One region of the Paenibacillus lutimineralis genome, then DNA from elsewhere that is predicted to be linked to it. Evidence: riboswitches for the same ligand, from Rfam matches in the RefSeq annotation. Region 1 holds a riboswitch; the other holds the start of a gene.
What was found. Region 1 has a riboswitch for ZMP and ZTP ahead of EI981_RS21375 (bifunctional 5,10-methylenetetrahydrofolate dehydrogenase/5,10-methenyltetrahydrofolate cyclohydrolase). Riboswitches for the same ligand answer to the same signal wherever they lie in the genome.
Positions count from the first base shown of each region.

Region 1 (6,627 bases):
TGAAATGTTCTCAAGGAGGATTGTCATGGATATAACGCGGGATTTCTTGGATGAACGGTTCAAAGCCTATGTTCTGGACAATTTTTGCGGGAACCGGGAGAAGATCCAGCTGGGTGATTTAACTCAAGTTACCTCTCTCCAAATAACAAATCAGCGATTTACAAGTCTTGACGGCATTGAGCATTTCCCTTCTCTTCAGGAGCTAGATTGTTCGTTTAACAGCTTGGCAGAGCTTGATATTAGTAAAAATATAAATCTGAGAGTTCTGAATTGTGCCAGCAATAAATTAACCGAGCTGAACATCAGTCATAATTCGAATCTAGAGAAGCTATCCTGCGAGTATAACAAGCTAATTCAACTAGATAGCCGACATAACCCTTTATTAAGGGAGTTGAACTGCAACAAGAATGATATTCCCTCGCTAGATATGAAGCATAACGTTTATCTGGAGCTCTTGAATTGCGGCTTCAATCGTTTTCGCAACCTGGATCTTTGTCAGAACAAGTTGCTAATTAAGCTCGATTGCTGTTGGAACCTTATATCGGAGCTGCATCTGGATCAGAACCCGGAATTACAAGAGCTGAACTGTAATTATAATTCCTTATTCGATTTGAACCTGGATCAGAATATTCTGCTTATCCGCCTGGATTGCGGCAACAATCATTTGATCAGCCTAACTATGAAGAATAGTGCGAAGCTGCTTGAAGTCCGCTGCAATAACAATCATCTGACGAGCCTCAATCTAAGTGGAAATCCGGAGCTGCAAAGCTTAAGATGCTTCAATAACCATATCTCTGCATTAGATCTCAGCCAACAAATCCATTTAACCGAGCTCTACTGTTCCGAGAATAAAATCTCCAAGCTGGACACAAGTCTTCATCCAAAGCTGGAACGTCTTGATTATTCCAATAATCTAATCCTGGAACCTGACCATACGATTTCGGGAGTCGGAATCTTTGCATATGATGTCTCCTTTTCTTCCTATGCAACGACACTTCATTTTATGGGAAAAGAGCTTGCCACAACAGTAGATGTCCCATTCAAAACAGATATGGAACAGCTAACTCCTCTTATCCGTGGCGCCTGGGGGCATATGGATGAGCTTGCCGAGATGGCGCTTGCCGCTGTTGCCGAAGCCCATCCTGACGAAAATGTATCTGAGTTGATCCTGTCTGTCCTTGAATTTCATAAGGACGGTACATTTCGTTTAGGGTATGATGCAGGCGATACCCCCGCCGGGCAGCTATATATTTACATCATTTTTAATAAAGACCTGCAGATCAGCGACGATCTCATCTATGAGACTTATTGATAACCCTGCTTCTTCAAATAAATCTAAAGGAATAACAACGATAAATCATGATTATTTAGAGAGAATGAACTAGGTTGTTCAGTATATTAAGGATCATAGCGATCGTAGGCTTAACCTAGATGAACTGGTCGAATACGCTAATTCCGCAAAATATCATTTCAGCAAGCAAGAGCAGGATGGTATTAGCTACAAGAGGCTGCCCGGCGGACTGAATGCCTTGTTCCAGTTCTACGATATACCTGATAAGCTCGGTATCACCTATCAGAGTATATTTGCGCAATGGCTGCCGAATAGCGAGTACGACCCTGGCGAGAGACCGTGCCTGGAGTTCTGTATGAATGACCCTTCAACCGACCCAGATGGAAAGTGCAAGGTAGATTTGTATATCCGATAAAAAAAGAGGGCGGATTAAAGCTCTTCCCCCTCTTCATCTATTCGTTCTCCTTAGGCCATCCGCCCCATATCCCCAAAAAGTTCCCGCTCGGGTCGAAGAACTGGAAGGAGTATCCCCCTCCCTGCTTATATACCATTTCTTTGACTTCCACACCTTTTTGATTCATTTCTTCATAAAGCTCTTTAATATTATCGACCTGAAAAGTGAAAAATGGCTTCCGTTCGCCGGATGCCGAGACGAAATCCATTTTTGGCTGGTCATCCGAGCGAATCAAGCCAAATCCGAGACCATTCAAGTTTAACCATGCTCCATCATCGCCCTCATTGTACGGAAAACATAAATCAACGCCGAACAGATCCGTATACCACTGCATAGATTCCTTTACATTTCTTACTGGCAGCTCGACAATTTGAAGATGAAAAGCTTTGGCTGTCAAATTTTCCCCCTCCTCAATGATTTCATTCCCGATGTACAAAGTTGTTTTCCTAATAATACCATATAGGGAATGCTAGAGTCTCATTTGGGAATTTTGTGTTTGCTACTATCGGTAATTAGAAGCACGAAATAGTAGCTGATGAGCTAATCAGAGTTCTAACGGAAATGAGAGGCGCTATTGGGGCGAAAAAGCAACTTTAAAAAATCTAAGGGAAATGAGCGACCTTATTACGGGGATTTATTGTGAAATGGAGCTAATCGGTAGACAATAGAGGCACAGATTTCCGTTACATTTTCATAATAGCCGAAATCTTCGAAATAAGGGCTGTGGCTTCCGTTAGCAATCGAACCACGCGGCAAGTGAATAGGCAGGCAGCAAAAAAGGCGGACTGCCTTCCCCTCTCACCAGATAAGCTAGGTAAAGCAAGGGAAGGCAGCGCACATTTACTAACCATATATTCATCATACCAATGGAAAGACTACCATTATCATAGCATTGGGTCTAAATAGAGATATTGTCTGTACGGGTAAACGCAAAATCGTAACCTACATACCGATATGTAACCTGAAATCCAAGACGCTCTGCTACCGCAACCGATGGTTTGTTTACCTCCATGCAATCCCAATATGGAACCTGATCATGGTTCAGACAGTCTTTAACAAGACAGTGAGCTATCTTTTGTCCCAATTTCTTTTTCTGATGTTCTTTGACAGTCTCGATATCAATACAGTGGATATTTCCAAGCACGAAGCCGGAGAAACACACGCTTACGACTTCTCTTTGGTGAACGATACAATAGCCAATACCTTTATTGATGAAATCCTCAGGACTGGACCAGAATTCGTCAATTTTCAAGCGCAGAAAATTAGCATTTATAGCTGTCTTATTCCCTAGAAGGTCAGCGTCTATTTTTACCACTTCGTACCCTTCTTTAAGCTCAGGCTCATTATTGTTGTCGAAATCACTAGATTTCAACCGATAAACCCTCTGATTCCATCTCCCTAAATCTCGATGTGCAAAGACTCTTTCAATCGTACCGTACCACTTATCATGATTGCCTATAGCTTCGAAGCAATCTAATCCAACTCGCTGCGCTTCCGGAACGATAACTGAGTCTATGAAGCTATTCAATTCTTGATTGAATAGCTCATTCTGCTCATCGCCTATAAATAAGAAACCGTCATTATTGCCTAACCAAATGATCCCTGAGGTCGGTGACATTCGATCATCAACAAATATTCTCCCCGGGTTAACTCCCTCAACAACGGCTGCAGCTTCCATTTGTCCTTGTGGATTAAGCAAGTGTCTGCATTTTTTGAACTCGCCTCTATCCAGTTCCGTTATCATTGTCTTCCCGCCTTTTTAATTATTCAATTAATGTCAATAGTCCTTAGTAATTACTGCGACTACTCCAGACATTAGCATATTGTACAACCGATTGTTAGGTATTTTATGGTTATAGTTCTTCTTGACATATATCATTGCTAAACTAGACTAGGGCTTACTGTTATCGGTATATAGGCGCAAAAATGTTGTAGCTGATGAGCTAATCTAAGTTCTAACGGAAATGAGAGACGCTATTGGGGCGAAAAAGCAACTTTAAAAAATCTAAGGGAAATGAGCGACCTTATTACGGGGATTTATTGTGAAATGGAGCTAATCGGCAGGCAATAGCGGCACAGATTTCCGTTACATTTTCTAAATGGCCGAAATCTTCGAAATAAGGGCTGTGGCTTCCGTTAGCGATCGACCACGCGGCAAGTGAATAGGCAGGCAGCAAAAAAGGCGGACTGCCTTCCCCTCTCACCAGATAAGCTAGGGAGCAAGGGAAGGCAGCGCAAATTCACAAACCTGACGGGTCTACTCTAGTGAATCAACTCTGGATTCTATCCTGAATAGTCCGCGACGCTTTATTCTTCAAATCGCTGATTTGCTGCATTAATGAGGACACCTTATCGGCATACTGCTGCTTCAATTCCAGATCCTTTAGCGAGGCCAAATTGATATCAACGGTCAGCAGAGCTGATTGGGCAGCCGCTTCGAAGAGGATGGCGCTGATGCCGAGATCGGAAATGACATTTTTGTTCGAGGTCTCGGCGATATTATATACACACTCTATACCAGTCCTGCACACTTCCATAAGCTGAACCGGGACTTCAATCGCATTGATCGTGGCCTCATGGATCTCCTGCTTACGAGCCAACTTCTCCTCCTCCGTGTCCTTCGGCAGCTTCAGAGCGTCCATGTAGTTGTTAAAAGAAGCGATATCGCTATCAAATAACTCCCTGCACTCCTCGTTCAGGCGATTCATCGTATACATCACTGCGGAGATTTGCGGTTCGATATCAGCGAACTTCTCCCCTTGCGATAAATTGCCTACCATCGAGGTCATTGCGGTGCCGAGTACAGCCACAAGCGCTGCAACACTGCCGCCGCCCGGGGTAGGACTTGAACTGCTTGCCTTACTTACGAAGCTATCAATAGAATCTAGCCATGTAATCTCACTCATGCTTGCCAGCCTCCTCACGTTGAATCTCCATAGCCTTCAGTAGATTCTCGTACAAAATAGAGGTCGTTAATGTACCAACACCGCCCGGTACAGGCGATATCGCTTGCACGTGGTCAGCTACGTCAGTCGCGACATCCCCTACCATCTTTCCATCCTCCGCTTCATTAATCCCTGCATCAATAACGACCAAGTCTGCATGAACCATTTGCTTGCTCACTACTTCGGCTCGTCCAACGGCCACAAATGCAATCTCAGCATGACTTAAATGTGAAGCGATGTCCGGGGTACGAGAATGACATACGGTCACCGTGGCATTCTCTCGCTGCAGTAAATGAAATAGCGGCATCCCTACCGTTTGCCCCCGGCCAACCAAAGTAACGTTCTTGCCTGCCAAGCTATAGCCATAATACTTAAGCAGCTTGATGCATGCCTGTGGTGTAGCAGGATAAAGTCCGGCTTCTCCGGTTACAGTAGCTAATTTATTCGCCGGTGTTACGCCGTCCACGTCCTTCTGTGGTGAAATCGCCTGCTCGATTTTAGCCGCAGAAATTTGCTTAGGCAGGGGTAGCTCCAGCATAATCCCATGTACCTTCGGATCCTGATTCAACTCAGCAACCAGCTGCAGGATCTCCGCTTCCGTTACCTCCGCATGAAAATCATGAAGCGTGAACTGAACGCCCAGCTTCTCGGCGATTCTCTGCTTGGCCTTGGCATAATAGGCAGAGGCCGGATCTCCTTCAACCAGGATCGTTGCCATATGGGGCTTAATCCCCTGGGTTTTCAGTTCCTCTACTTTTGCCCGAATCGTCTCATATACTTGATCCGCCGCCTCTTTTGCCTTCATAAGCAATGTCATTTTAAGCATCCTCCCCATCATTTTGTTGGACCAATCTATCCACTTGCTCGCAAAAAAAGCAAAAAAAGCATCAACGAGCGCCCCGTCAAATTGACGAGACGTCCGAAGATACTTTTCCCCAGGCGAACGGAAACGTTTATCAGCCATATGCTCCCTCGTGGTTAATTCCACTTGCTTCGCCAGTCACATACAGCACTATTTCTTTCATATTAGCAAAAATTTGAACGAATGAAAACCTGCGGTCGAAAAATTCCATAATAAACCAGTATGTGGTCGACAGAACCATTTTTCTATGTTATCGTACCTATTAATAAGGCATTTCGTTCCGCTGAGAACGAAGTGCCTTAGCGCGTATTTATACGACTTTTTACATTAAATGTATTAAGGATGGTGATGTGATGGTGCTCATGCTTCCCCAGCTACGGGGGGCGAAATCCGTAGTCATATAGACGATAGATTTTGAGGGCATTGAATACCAACTATTTCAGAGGAGTGTAGTATGATGAGAACATGTTTTCAAGTTGAAGAACGTATACCTATGAATCGAACGGGATTGAAGCGACTGAGGAATTCGGGACGGCTTCCTGCTGTTGTATTCGGATCTGGCACAGATAATCAGAACATCCATTTGTCCACGAAGGAATTCGGTAAATGGATAAGACGAGGCAGTGGCGGTATTATTGAACTGAATCTTGAAAATCATGACTCGATTCCTGTTCTTCTGGAGGCGATTCAGCGCGATCCGGTAACACAGGAATATATTCATGTGGATTTCCTTCGTGTCAAGAAAGATGAACTGGTGCGGACCAAGGTCAACATCGAGTTCGCTGGTACTCCGAGAGGTACGAAGCTGGGCGGGATCGTCCAAACCCAAAGTACCTTTATTGAAATCGAATCCTTCCCGGACAAGATTCCAGGTTCGATTATCGTGGATATCAGTCATCTTGAAATCGGGGAATCCATCCACGTTGGCGACATTGAGCTTCCAGATGGGCTCGTCCTGATCTCGGCCACGAACGAGCTGCTTGTCTCGGTAGTGACTCCGAAGGTTCAGGCAGAGGATATCGAGGCGACCGTCGAAGCTTAATATATAAATTAAACTATTACAGTTATGCCTTGA
Region 1 is NZ_CP034346.1:4,777,560-4,784,186, forward strand. It holds gene EI981_RS21350 (leucine-rich repeat domain-containing protein) at 26-1,312, shown strand; gene EI981_RS29790 (hypothetical protein) at 1,428-1,592, opposite strand; gene EI981_RS29795 (GyrI-like domain-containing protein) at 1,530-1,706, shown strand; gene EI981_RS21360 (VOC family protein) at 1,744-2,142, opposite strand; gene EI981_RS21365 (GNAT family N-acetyltransferase) at 2,644-3,489, opposite strand; gene EI981_RS21370 (cyclodeaminase/cyclohydrolase family protein) at 4,016-4,651, opposite strand; gene EI981_RS21375 (bifunctional 5,10-methylenetetrahydrofolate dehydrogenase/5,10-methenyltetrahydrofolate cyclohydrolase) at 4,644-5,507, opposite strand; ZMP/ZTP riboswitch at 5,617-5,704, opposite strand; gene EI981_RS21380 (50S ribosomal protein L25) at 6,010-6,594, shown strand.

Region 2 (6,627 bases), 1.2 Mb from region 1:
GAAGTTATAGAGCAAGCCAGATGCGTTAACAGGACTTCCGTGCGTCAAATGGCCACCATGGGCCAGATTCATACCAAGCACCGTATCGCCAGGCTTCAAAGCGGCAAGATAGACGGCCATGTTCGCTTGAGCTCCAGAGTGCGGCTGCACATTGGCGTGCTCAGCACCAAACAGTTCCTTGGCCCGATCGCGAGCAATGTCCTCAACAATGTCAACATGCTCACAGCCCCCGTAGTAGCGTTTGCCTGGATAACCTTCTGCATATTTGTTCGTCAGAACCGAACCCATCGCTTCCATAACCGCCTCACTAACGATGTTCTCCGATGCAATCAATTCAATGTTGCTCTGTTGACGCTTCAGTTCCAGGTTCATCGCTTCCAGTACAGCCGGGTCTTGCTTTCTCAATTGATCCATAGGTAAATTGCCTCCTTATAATATAAAGAATAATTTTCTTAATTCCTATTAATCACATACGTTTGAGTCTGTTGCTGCTGGTAACTGATATACTGCCCGCTCGCCACCGATCAGCTTAGGACGAGTCCATGCAGCTGTGACACGGGCTTCACCAACGTAACGTCTTGTAGAACGGAAAGGAATGGCAACACGACGCAGATGCATGCCGATAAGCGTCTCGCCAATATCAATTCCGCCATGAGCCTCTATGCTCTCCACCAGACAAGGAGCTTGCAACTGCCTGTAAGCGAAGGCTGCCATGGAACCTCCCGCTTTCCTCACCGGAACCGCCGATACTTCAGTCAACCGTAGACGATCAAGTACTGCACGTTCTACGACCAGAGCCCGGTTCAAATGCTCACAGCATTGGAATGCAACATCAAATCCGTACTTGCTTCGAACCTGCTCGATCCCGGCATACAAGTCGGCTGCGACCGCCTCCGCCCCGGCCGTGCCGATCCGCTGACCGGCTACCTCGCTGGTGCTGGCGCCAACAACGAGCAGATGGCTCGGGCCGAACTTCGCCGTAGCGCATAGCTCTTCCAGTATCTCCACGACCTGCTGTCCAATCTCTGCAATATGTTTCGTTTCCATGATGTTCTGGCACCCCTTCTCTGATTTGAAGTTCGAAATTCCTTGATAGCGCATGTCCTTATTATATACCTAAACCCGGCAAAAATCGTGGCGACAATCTACTATGCAGAACAGCCTCTTATAGTTAGACTATCTTGGCGGATACAACTGCCTGTGCCGGGTTTATGGTTCTTGAACTTGCATGGAATTGGATAACTAGAGAACTTCGGTTCCCAGAGAGAAGTGTGTCATGCCAAAACAACGAAAAAAGAGCATGACAATCACAAGTGACGTCGTGCTCTTTGCCCAGGCGACCGGCCGTATATTCCGATGCTCCATTGTGGTTTGGTCCACTATCGTCGCCAGTTACATCGGATCTTCGTAAAGGTAGTTCAAAAAGTCCGCTTTTGATCACGAAGTGAATCAAGAAGTGGCTCGGCATCGAATCTTGAATTCACCCGGGCCTTCCGGTGCTCACGTACCAACTACGTACGCTCCGCTCCTCACGCCCTAGCTTCATCCAACCTTCTCGGTGCTGAAAACCGGCCTTTTTGAACACGCACTTTTATGACTTTAGAATAAAGCATCCCTTGAATAAATGCAACTGATTATTATGATCTATATCACTATGCCTCGCCGGAGTTCTTGAAGTCAGTCTTCTCTAGCTTGTCCAGCAGTTGCTCCAGTGCGGATCTAATCTCTAGCGCAGTCGCATTATATTCCATCCGGGAACCCCCGAATGGATCGGAAATGTCGTAAGCCGGCATCTGCCGAAGCAACTCCGCAAGCCTCCGTTGTCTTGCCGTATCCAGTTCCTTACCAAGCGCCCGGTCAAGCTCAAGCTCAGCGACCAGTTGATGCAGCTCATCTTGGGCCTCAAGCACTTGTAGATCATTCTCTACATACTCTTTTAACGTATATATTTTATCAGCTGCTACAGGAAAATATTGAATGACATGCCGTCTATGTCCACCAGTCAGAGTAAGAATCAAATCAGCCCAATCAACCAATCCCTCACTTAGCGGTGTTGAAGTAATACGATCCTCAATCCCCTGGTCCCTAAGTACAGCTGCGGCGTGTGCAGACATCGAGGTTCCTTCGGAAGCGGCTACCCCGGCCGAGCGTACATCCAGCGACATCCCACGATCCTTGGCCAGCTTGCGAAGCATTCCTTCCGCCATAGGGCTGCGGCAAGTATTGCCCGTGCATATAAATAATATTCGCATCCTCATGCACCTCCGTTAAAGCCTGACTTCATAGGTTCCTATGAAGTGTTCGTGTTCATTGTATCAAAAGATAAACATCAGTCCAAATGCAAATAGAATCGATCCGCCAACAGCTTCTCCGTAATCCCCCAGACTGCGGCTGACCCCCCGACCGAGCGCCAGCCCGAACAGGGACATCAACCCACCGAACAAACCAAACGTAAGCACCGTTAATAGCAGCTCGCTATGGAACATTCCCAACGAGACGCCAACAGAGAAGGAGTCCACGCTGACGCTTAGGGAGAACAGAAATATGCCTGGCCAGGAACGGTAGTTAATGAACTGATTCGCCCCACTCTTGAGCGAGCTATATATCATATGTCCCCCTAGCAGCAGGAGCAGACCGCCCGACACAAATTTGGTCAAATAGCCTAACAGTTCGCCTACATAATGACCCGTCAGAATACCCAACACCGGCATCAGAATATGAAAGAAGGACACCGTCATAACGATTCGCAGCACATCCCTGCGTCGTACACCATTCACTCCGACACCGATTCCTAGAGAAAAAGCATCCATTCCTAAGGCAATTGCCATGAACAGGATCGTCAGTAACTCTCCGATCCGCTCCAAGGCCTCGTTCATGCAGGTCACCACCTATCGCCGTTGTCCAAAATCACTTGTACAACCATATGCGACAAGCCGTGAATTCATGACACAAGCTGAACCAAGCCTCTGTAATTATTCCTCTCCAACGGTCAAAATTCCCGCCTCGGAGTAATTGATATACTGCCGCAGTTTGCTGGCAGATGTCCAATTAATTTCCCCATTCTCGAACATCGATTGAACTTCATTCCGCTGTGCCTGAATTCCTCGGATTCGAAGCTCATTTTTGTATTGATCCAACAGCTCCTCGTCTTCAATATCTACGGTAACGCCCTTCATACGCTGCTGTACTTCATCGTATTGGGCTAGAAGAGTCCGAGCAGCCTGGCGGTTGTCATCATTCATCGATTCCTGAATTGCCTGGATCGCCGCCTTGGACGTACGTGCCCGAAGTGCGCGAATCTGATCCAGATTCCCGGCTGGAATACGCTTCTTATTGCTCTTCAGGAACAGCTTCGATAATAAGCGACGGAGCCGATATACCGAGATCAGCATGACGACCTTGAACTTGTTGGACATGAGCATCTCCATCTGCTTCATACCCTCTTCGATCTTCGTAGCCATCTCGCCTGCGATCTCTCCGCGATCGAGCATATTCTGGATTTCCCGGCGCTCCGCCTGAAGGGCAGTCATCCGCAACTTCATTAACTGCTTATCCCACTTGCTATCCATCCAATCCATATCCTCATCATTATGCAAAGTAAGCAACTGACGACGGTAATCCGCAACAATATAGCTTGCCGCTGTCCGATTCTCATCGGTCGTCGCTTCTTTGACGGCCTGAATCGCCGCTTTAATAATACGTGCTCGCGCTTCCCTCTCTCTGCCCTCCTCATTCTCTAGCGCATCTTCATCGGTTTTGGACAATATAGGCAACATGATACTGGCGATAATTAGCGAACAGAGGATTACCCCTGCTGCGAGGAAAATAATTAAATCCCGTTCCGGAAAATAACTACCGTCCTGTAAAAAGTAAGGAATAGAGAATGCCGCGGCTAAAGTCACCGCTCCTCTAACCCCAGATAAGGAGAGAAGCACAGATGAATTTAGCTTCGGTCTCTCTAGCGTATCTCCGCTGCCTAACAGCCAGGAGCCTTCCCAGAATAGATACACCCAGATGAACCGGAGAAGAATCAAGCCTATCGATATGATTCCAATGAAGCCAAGTACCTGAAGATTGCTATAATGTGGGCTGTGCAGAATGGTCTCTGTCGCCCCAGGGATCTGTAGTCCAAGAACTACGAATACAAGTCCGTTAAGGATATACAGAATAACCGACCAGGTATTTTGCGATACCACTTGAAGCTCCGCCTGCATCGATTCCGTACGGTCCTTCTCAATGGCGTGCACAATTCCCCCGGCAACAACGGCCAAAATTCCAGAGAGTCCGAATCCCTCCGTAATCAAGTAGATGGCGAACGGAGTCAGAATCTGAATGAGCATATGGATTGTGACATCCTCCATGCCTAGACGTCTTATGAACATTCGAAGCCATACGATCAAGAAAGCAACAATCGTTCCGCAGACAAGTCCCCCAATAGAAATCAGCAAGAAGCTGCCAGCGGCTTCCGTAATTGAGAAAACTCCCGTAACTGTGGCCGCTATAGCGAATTTAAATGCGACCAAGCCAGAGGCGTCATTCATCAGCGACTCTCCCTCTAGCAAACGGAGAATACCTTTCGGCAGATTGATCCGCCCCGCCAGGGAAGAGACCGCTACAGCATCGGTCGGAGATAATATGGCTGCCAAGGCAAACGCTGCAGGCAGCGGTATGCTAGGAATCAACCAATGAATGAAGTAACCTCCGGCAAATACCGTAACAAATACAAGCCCTAGCGCGAGCAGCAGAATTGGGGCTCTTAACTCCCATAGCTCTTCTCTCGGTGTCCGCTTCCCATCGTTATATAACAGCGGTGCGATGAATAGAACCAGGAACAGCTCCGTATCCAGCTCCAAATGTAATCCTAGAGGAAGCAGCGCAGCGGCTGTCCCCAAAATAATCTGCAGCAGAGGAACCGGAACGAACGGGATGAAGCGATTAATTACATTCGATACTCCAATCAAACACAGCATAATTAGTACAAGTTCTAATATTTCCATAGATTGTCCTCCCATAAAAAAATCTCTAACGAGGCCACTTCTGGATAAGCGACCGTGATCTCTCCCAACTAATCTGAGCCGTTATTATGAGTCACCCTCTGCGAACAAATCCATCTGTCGTGGTGGTAGTTCAGCCGTATCTAGCCCAAGAATAGACATCATCTCTCTGGCATTCATCGCTGCATCTCCACCGGAATTGTTATTGAAGATCATGCAGACCTCCTTGGTGCCCAAGGCTTGAATTTCGGCCAGCTTGCCCTGCCATTCCAGCAACTCTTCTCTACTATAGCGATATAAATTGCGTACCTCCCGCCAATTCTCGGCCCCGCTCTGGGCCCAGCCCTCATCGTTGCGTCCGTGCAGTCTGATAAATGTCAAATCGGGATCGGTTGGGACGAGCACCGCAGGTACGGAACCTTGTCCCACCTGAGGCTCGTCACATATGGTGTGAATCCAGCCCTGCTCACGCATGATGGCCAGCGTCCCTTCCTGATGCTCTGGAGAATACCAGCTCTGATGGCGGAATTCGAGGGCGAGGGGCAAACTCCCCATCCATTTGCGGATCGCCCGCAATTGTCGCACATGCTCCTGACAGCAATCAAACCATGGCGGGAATTGAAACAATATTGCCTTCAAGCGTCCCGCTTCTACGACTGGACTGATCGAATCCAAATAGGCCTGGAACATTTCCCCGGGGCTGTTATAGTTCGTTCTGCCGCGGGAATGCCCGGTCATCCCCTGAAATGCTTTGAGAAAAAAGGAAAAAGGAGTAGGAGTCTCGGCCAGCCAACGACGATATGTATCTGGGTTAAGGATTGCATAAAAGGAGCTATCCACTTCCACAACAGAAAAATGCCGTGCATACATACTGAGTCTCCGACTCGCCGGTGTCCCGGCAGGGTATAGATCCTCTTGATCTCCCCAGCCCACAAGACCAATTGTAATCATCGCTACTGACCTCCCTCCTCTTTCGTCCATCTATTTTATACCCATTCTATAAACAAAATTTAAACATGAATTACTTGATGGCCGGCGGCCTTCAAGAGCCGATTCATCACGGCGGAGCCGAGTCCTTCCTCTGAACAGGACTCGGCCATGATGTAAGTGACGCCGCGAGCATCGAAGCGGCGCAGCGCCGCGTACAGACGGTGCGCCGCCGTCTCCAGCGCAGCCAGGCTGCCGAGCGAGAGGACCAGGTCAGCGCGGTATTGATCGATGTGCTCGTCAAAAGCGAGCACACCGGTCACTTCCCCGCGCTGGGCCGCTGCGTCGAGCTCGGCCTGGATCTTGGCCGCCACCGCTTCCGGGGCGGCCCCGCTCACGATGCGCATTGCGCCCTGCGGCGCATAATGCGCATACTTCATTCCCGGCGCGCGCGGCGCTGCCGGGATGTCTGTGCCGCTGCCCGCCTGCTGCAGGGCGGCGTCCAGACGCACGCCCGCCGTGTAGCGGGCGAGCTGTTCGATCGTGATCCCGCCGGGGCGGAGCACGGTTACAACCCCGTCACGGCCGACTTCCGCAACCGTCGACTCCAGGCCCACGCCCGTGGGCCCGCCGTCGACGATGCCATCGATACGGCCGTCCAGATCCTCGCCGACGTGGCTCGCCAGCGTCGGGCTCGGCCGCCCGG
Region 2 is NZ_CP034346.1:5,971,184-5,977,810, forward strand. It holds gene glyA (serine hydroxymethyltransferase) at 1-414, opposite strand, end outside; gene EI981_RS26645 (TIGR01440 family protein) at 463-1,047, opposite strand; ZMP/ZTP riboswitch at 1,324-1,406, opposite strand; gene EI981_RS26650 (low molecular weight protein arginine phosphatase) at 1,653-2,252, opposite strand; gene EI981_RS26655 (manganese efflux pump MntP) at 2,316-2,876, opposite strand; gene EI981_RS26660 (Na+/H+ antiporter) at 2,973-4,997, opposite strand; gene EI981_RS26665 (DUF72 domain-containing protein) at 5,082-5,945, opposite strand; gene EI981_RS26670 (L-threonylcarbamoyladenylate synthase) at 6,005-6,627, opposite strand, start outside.
Region 2: it holds a riboswitch for ZMP and ZTP, as region 1 does, so the genes downstream of both, EI981_RS26645 (TIGR01440 family protein) here and EI981_RS21375 (bifunctional 5,10-methylenetetrahydrofolate dehydrogenase/5,10-methenyltetrahydrofolate cyclohydrolase) in region 1, are expected to answer to the same signal.